2 regions of the Rhizobium rosettiformans genome follow, and region 1 is predicted to be linked to the other one. Evidence: riboswitches for the same ligand, from Rfam matches in the RefSeq annotation. Region 1 holds a riboswitch; the other holds the start of a gene.
What was found. Region 1 has a riboswitch for S-adenosylmethionine ahead of metA (homoserine O-acetyltransferase MetA). Riboswitches for the same ligand answer to the same signal wherever they lie in the genome.
Positions count from the first base shown of each region.

Region 2: it holds a riboswitch for S-adenosylmethionine, as region 1 does, so the genes downstream of both, D4A92_RS09090 (O-succinylhomoserine sulfhydrylase) here and metA (homoserine O-acetyltransferase MetA) in region 1, are expected to answer to the same signal.

Region 1 is NZ_CP032405.1:1,165,415-1,168,605, reverse strand. Features, by position in the region: gene D4A92_RS05585 (vWA domain-containing protein) at 1-853, opposite strand, end outside; gene metA (homoserine O-acetyltransferase MetA) at 941-1,870, opposite strand; SAM riboswitch at 1,962-2,039, opposite strand; gene D4A92_RS05575 (DUF1737 domain-containing protein) at 2,392-2,598, opposite strand; gene D4A92_RS05570 (HpcH/HpaI aldolase/citrate lyase family protein) at 2,595-3,191, opposite strand, start outside.
Region 2 is NZ_CP032405.1:1,896,454-1,899,644, reverse strand. Features, by position in the region: gene D4A92_RS09105 (NADPH-dependent FMN reductase) at 1-12, shown strand, start outside; tRNA gene D4A92_RS09100 (tRNA-Gly) at 24-97, opposite strand; gene D4A92_RS09095 (2'-deoxycytidine 5'-triphosphate deaminase) at 158-1,255, opposite strand; SAM riboswitch at 1,329-1,407, shown strand; gene D4A92_RS09090 (O-succinylhomoserine sulfhydrylase) at 1,453-2,631, shown strand; gene apaG (Co2+/Mg2+ efflux protein ApaG) at 2,822-3,191, shown strand, end outside.

The DNA.
Region 1 (3,191 bases):
GATTGTCCTTCCAGACGCGTTCATAGGGGCAGTTGTGGAAGTAGAAATATTCCATATGGCGAAATTCTGAGCGTGCCGCCGAAAACAGCTCCTCGACCTCGCGCACATGGTCGTCCATCGAGCCGCCGATATCGAAGAACATCAGCAACTTCACGGCATTGCGTCGTTCGGGTTGGGTCTTCACGTCGAGATATCCGTGCTCTGCGGTCGAGCGAATGGTGCCGGAGAGATCCAGTTCTTCCGGAGCTCCCTCGCGCACAAAGCGGCGCAGCCGTCGAAGCGCGACCTTGATGTTGCGGGTGCCGAGTTCGACGCGGTCGTCGAGATTGCGGAACTCGCGCTGGTCCCAGACTTTTACCGCGCGGCGGTGCCGGCTTTCCTCCTGGCCGATGCGCACACCTTCCGGATTGTAGCCATGGGCGCCGAAGGGTGAGGTGCCGGCCGTGCCGATCCACTTGTTGCCGCCCTGGTGGCGTTCCTTCTGCTCGGCGAGGCGTTCTTTTAGCGTTTCCATCAGCTTGTCGAAGCCGCCGAGCGCTTCGATCAGCTTCTTGTCCTCGTCCGAGAGGTGCTTTTCGGCGATCTTGCGCAGCCAGTCTTCCGGGATCACCTGGGGACCGATACCGTCAGCAGCACCCTCGCTCAGGATGCCGCCGAAAACCTCGGAAAACACTCGGTCGAAGCGGTCGATGAAGCGCTCGTCCTTCACCAGGATGGTGCGGGCGAGATAGTAGAAACCTTCGGGATCGAAGTCGACCAGCCCCGCCTCAAGGCCTTCGAGCAAAGCCAGGTATTCCCGCAGGGTCACGGGAACCTTCTCTTCTTTCAGGCGCAGAAAAAACGGCAGGAACATCGGACGAAAATGGCTCGGTTCATCGGCGGCGGCATCCTGTCACAGAGGAACCCGCCTGTCCTGGCAAAATCCGCTCCCGTACCGCTGTCAGCCTGCCAGATCCTTGCCGATCTCGTTCAGATCATAAGGCGTCATCTGGTATATCTCGTTGATCCAGTTGCCGAACAGGAGATGCGCATGGCCGCGCCAGCGGTTGAGCGGCGTCAGCGTGTCGTCATTATGCGGGAAATAATTGTGCGGCAGCTTGATCGGGATCCCCGCCGACTTGTCACGGAAATACTCGTCGCCCAGCGAGGTCGAATCATATTCGACATGGTTGAACATGTAGAGCCGGTTTGCCCGCTTCTCCTGCACCAGGCAGACACCCATCTCGTCGGATTCGAGCAGGATCTCCAGGTCAGGCACCTTCTCAATGTCTTCCCGGCGGACTTCCGTCCAGCGGGAGACCGGAACCTGGAAATCATCGGAAAAGCCGTTCAGATAAACGGAGGAGGGCGCGAGATTGCGATGGCGATAGACCCCGAAGGCCTTCTCCTTCAGGGCATGCTTCGGCACCTTGTGGAAGTGATAGATCGCCGCCATGCCGCCCCAGCAGACATTCATCGTCGAATGCACGTTGGTCTCGGTCCAATCAAGGATCTCTTCCAGTTCCGGCCAGTAGGTCACCTCCTCGAAGGGTAGAGTCTCGACCGGTGCGCCGGTGATGATGAAGCCGTCGAACTTGCGATCCTTCACCTCGTCCCAGGTCTGGTAGAAGGAAAGAAGATGCTCTTCCGGCGTGTTCTTGGCCTTGTGGCCACCGACTCGCACCAGCGTCAGTTCCACCTGGAGCGGCGAGGCGCCGATCAGGCGGGCGAACTGCACCTCGGTCTTGATCTTGTTCGGCATGAGGTTGAGCAGGCCGATCTGCAGCGGGCGAATGTCCTGGCGGATGGCCACGGTTTCGGTCATCACCCGCACGCCCTCATGCACGAGGGTCTCAAAGGCGGGCAGCGTATCGGGGATCCTAATCGGCATCTTACTCTCGACTTTCCTTGTCACGGCGGTTTCAGACCGCGGAAACAAAAATACCGGCAGCTTTCATATCGCCACCGGTCCTCGGAAAGTCTTCAAACTCGCCTCGGCCCTTTAGCGACTTATTTTACGTGGCTGCAAGCCGGCCGGCCAAATCACCACGGAACACGTGGCCTTTTTACCCCTGTCGGGGATGCGAATCAATGGGGAAGGCAATCGCTGCCTTTGCCCACCTCACCCGCAAGGGTGAGTGCTTCTGGCGCCTCGTCGGATCCTCGGCTTTAACCCGAGGGCAAGCATCACCCGAACGGGAGGGAGCGATCCCGACCGGCGGCGAGGCTTGGGGTTTTTGACATCGACATATCCCCTCACCCTGAGGTGCCCGACATCGTCGGGCCTCGAAGGGCCAGGCCACAGTTACTGAAGAATAAGAGGGGTGCTTCGAGGCCCGCGATTCTCGCGGGCACCTCAGCATGAGGGCATCGAGACGCAAGCTTAGAGCCCCTCTCCCATGATGCAGCGCCTTACTGCTCGCCGAGCTTCATCGACGGATCGTATTCCTTTCCATGCACAGTCTTCACCACGGCCTGGCCGCAATACAGCTTGTTCTCGGCGGCGTTGAAGGTGTGGCTCGGCGATCCGTGCAGTTCCCAGCCCTTGTTGAGCGCGTCGGTGACGCGGTGGCAGAAGCTCGAATCATCCGGGCCGGTGAGGAAACGATAGACTTTCATGGCTTGTCCTTTCTGGCGGTGATCATGTCGACCTTGGCAAGGAGGCGGGCGGCCTCCTCGGCATGCAGCCGCTCGATCATGCGCCCATCGATGTTGATGACGTTGAGGCCCGCATGGGCCAGGTCGGAAAAGGTCTCTACCACCAGACGGGCCTCGGCGATGGCAGGCTCCGAAGGGCCGAAATGGTGGTTGGCGGGTTCGACCTGCGCCGGATGGATCAGCATCTTGCCGTCGAAGCCCATGGCCCTCCCTTGAGCGCTTTCATCAGAGAAGGCTTCGAGGTCGCGAAAATCGTTCGACACGCTGTCGATCACGTCGAGACCATAGGCGCGAGCGGCGAGCACGACCTGCATCAGGTAAGGAACCAGGTAGGTGCGTCCGGGGGCTGCCGGAATGCCGGTCGCCTTGCGCAGGTCGTTCAGCCCAACGACGAAGGCGTCGAGCCGGCTGTCGCTGGTTCGCCCCGAAGAGGCAATCGCTGCCGCGTTGAGCACACCGCGGGGCGTTTCGATCATGGCCCAGATCCTGAGACCTTCCGCCGCATCCTGTTCGCCGAGCAGATCCGCCACGTCCTGCACCGTGACCGGTTCCTC
Region 2 (3,191 bases), 730 kb from region 1:
GCGGGGAAATAGCGAGAAGAGTCTGGAGCGGGTGAAGGGAATCGAACCCTCGTATTCAGCTTGGGAAGCTGCTGCTCTACCATTGAGCTACACCCGCGACGGGGAGAGGAATCCAACAGTTCGCTGCCAGTGTCAAGCGCTGGCAGCGACGCCTGCCTCAGGGCAAACGGAAGTGTTTCGACAGCTTCAAGCCCTGCGCCTGATAGTTGGAGCCGAGCCCCGTGCCGTAGAGGCCCTCCGGGCTCTCCTGCATGTGCTCATAGACCAGACGGCCGATGACCTGGCCGTGTTCCAGAATGAAAGGCACTTCGTGACTGCGGACTTCCAGAACCGCGCGACTGCCTGAGCCACCGGCCGGCGCATGGCCAAAGCCCGGATCGAAGAAGCCGGCATAGTGCACGCGGAATTCGCCGACGAGGGGGTCATAGGGCGTCATCTCGGCGGCATAGAGCGGCGGGACATGGACGGCCTCGTTCGAGACCAGGATGTAGAACTCGTCCGGATCGAGGATCAGCTCGCCGCGGCCGCGGCTGTAGATCGGGTCCCAGAAATCGAGCACATCATGGGCAGCCTTCCGATCGACGTCGATGACCGAGGTGTGGTGCTTGCCGCGATAGCCAATCAGACCGTCCGGGCCGGAGCCAGTCAGGTCGATCGACAGCGCAATCCCGCCACCGGAGACATTCGGCGTGTCGCTGGCAACCAGCGTCTCGGCCTTGTGCAGGTCGAAGAGTTCGGCCTCGCCGAGCAGCGCCTGTCCGGTGCGGAAGCGGATCTGCGACAGGCGCGATCCACGACGCACGATGATTGGGAAGGTGCGCGGCGAGATTTCGAGGTAGAGCTGGCCCTTGTAGCCGGCCGGCACCTTGTCGAATTCCTGGGCGTAATCCACCATTACGCGGGTGAAGATGTCTAGGCGGCCGGTCGAGCTCTTCGGATTGGCAGACGCCGAGATCTCCGCGGGCAGATCGAGGCTCTCCATCAGGGGCACGATGTAGACGCAGCCGGTTTCGAGCACCGCTCCGTTTTCGAGATCGATCTCGTGCAGGGTGAGCCGCTCCAGCTTTTCGGCAACGGTGTGGCCGCGCCCCGGCATGAAGCTGGCTCGCACACGGATCGCCTTGCCGCCCAAGCGCAGGTCGAGGCTCGCCGGCTGGATCTGGTCCTTGTCGAGCATGACCTCGCTCTTCAGCTGGCCGCCACCGAACAAGGCGCCGATCGCGCGATCGGACAAAATCCCGGGTTTCAAGGTCATGATCTCAATCCTGTTTGGGCCCGACAAAACCAAAGCCCACCAATTGACGCAAGGCCCACGAAGGCGTAAGGCAGCCTTATCCCGTGGTGATTTGGCCGGTCGGCTTGCAGCCACGTTAAACAAGTGGCTAAATAGACCGGGTTTACGAAACCGGTCCGTTCACGCGACCGGTTTTTTTGTGTTCGAAAGGCACGTGCATGAGCAAGAACTGGCGCCCGGCCACCACCCTCGTCCATGGCGGCACGCTGCGCTCTCCTTATGGCGAGACGTCTGAAGCGATCTTCCTCACCCAGGGCTTCGTCTATGAAAGCTCGGAAGCGGCAGAAGCCCGCTTCAAGGGCGAGAACGACGGCTATATCTACGCCCGCTATGGCAGCCCGACCAATGACATGTTCGAAAAGCGCATGTGCATGATGGAAGGCGCCGAGGATGCGCGTGCGATGGCGTCGGGCATGGCGGCCGTTGCTGCTGCCGTGCTCTGCCAGGTCAAGGCCGGCGACCATATCGTGGCCGCACGCGCCCTGTTCGGCTCCTGCCGCTATGTCGTCGAGACGCTGGCGCCCCGCTACGGCGTGGAATGCACGCTGGTCGATGGTCGTGACCTTGCCAACTGGGAAGCGGCGATCCGGCCGAACACCAAGGTGCTGTTCCTGGAAAGCCCGACCAATCCGACGCTCGAAGTGATCGACGTCGCAGGCGTCGCCAAGCTCGCCGATCAGATCGGCGCGAAGCTGATCGTCGACAACGTCTTTGCGACCCCCCTCTTCCAGAAGCCGCTCGAACTCGGCGCGCATGTCGTCGTCTATTCGGCGACCAAGCATATCGACGGTCAGGGCCGCTGCCTCGGTGGCGTCGTCTTGTCGTCGAAGGAATGGATCAACGAGAACCTGCACGACTATTTCCGCCATACCGGCCCTGCCATGTCGCCGTTCAATGCCTGGACGCTCTTAAAGGGCATGGAAACGCTGCCGTTGCGGGTGAAGCAGCAGACGACGAGTGCGGCAGCGATTGCCGATTTCCTGGCGGACCAGAGTGCCGTTGCCAAGGTCATCTATCCAGGCCGCAAGGACCATCCGCAGGCCGACATCATCGCCAAGCAGATGACGGGCGGTTCGACGCTGGTCTGCTTCGAGCTGAAGGGTGGCAAAGAAGCGGCATTCAAGCTGCAGAACGCCATGGAGATCGTCAAGATCTCCAACAATCTCGGCGATGCAAAGAGCCTGATCACCCATCCGGCAACCACGACCCACAAAAACCTGACCGACGAAGCACGCGCCGAACTCGGCATCTCCGGGGGCACGGTTCGCTTCTCCTGCGGGATCGAGGATACCCAGGACCTGCTGGACGACTTCGCACGGGCGCTCAAGGCCATCTGAGCGCCAGACACGCGCTCAGCAACGCAAATATTTCAGCCGCGACAGGCGTTGCGGCTGGAGCATTGCCCTTGACGTAAGGAGTTGCGTCGTTATCCCTTCAAAAGGCACGGTGTTTGTGTGTCGCCCTTGCTGCCGCCACAATGAGCGCCATCTCTATCACTGTTGATGACAAGCTTTTCAGGGTCCAGGCATGTATCGCGCGCTGACACGGGACATAGAGGTTCTGGTCGAACCTTACTATCTCGAGGAACAGTCGGACCCCGATGACAGTCGCTATGTCTGGGGTTACCGGATCGTGATATCCAATCACTCGGGCAAACCTGTGCGGTTGACCCATCGCTACTGGCACATCACCGACCAGAACGGTCAGGTGGATGAGGTGAGCGGCCCGGGCGTAGTGGGCGAGCAGCCGCGCCTCGATCCCGGCGACACTTACGAATATTCTTCCGGCTGCCCGCTCGATACGCCCTCGGGCATGATGTATGGCACCTACCGGATGGAAACCGACGACGGAGAGACCTTCGACGTCGAAATACCTGCCTTTTCCCTCGACAGCCCAG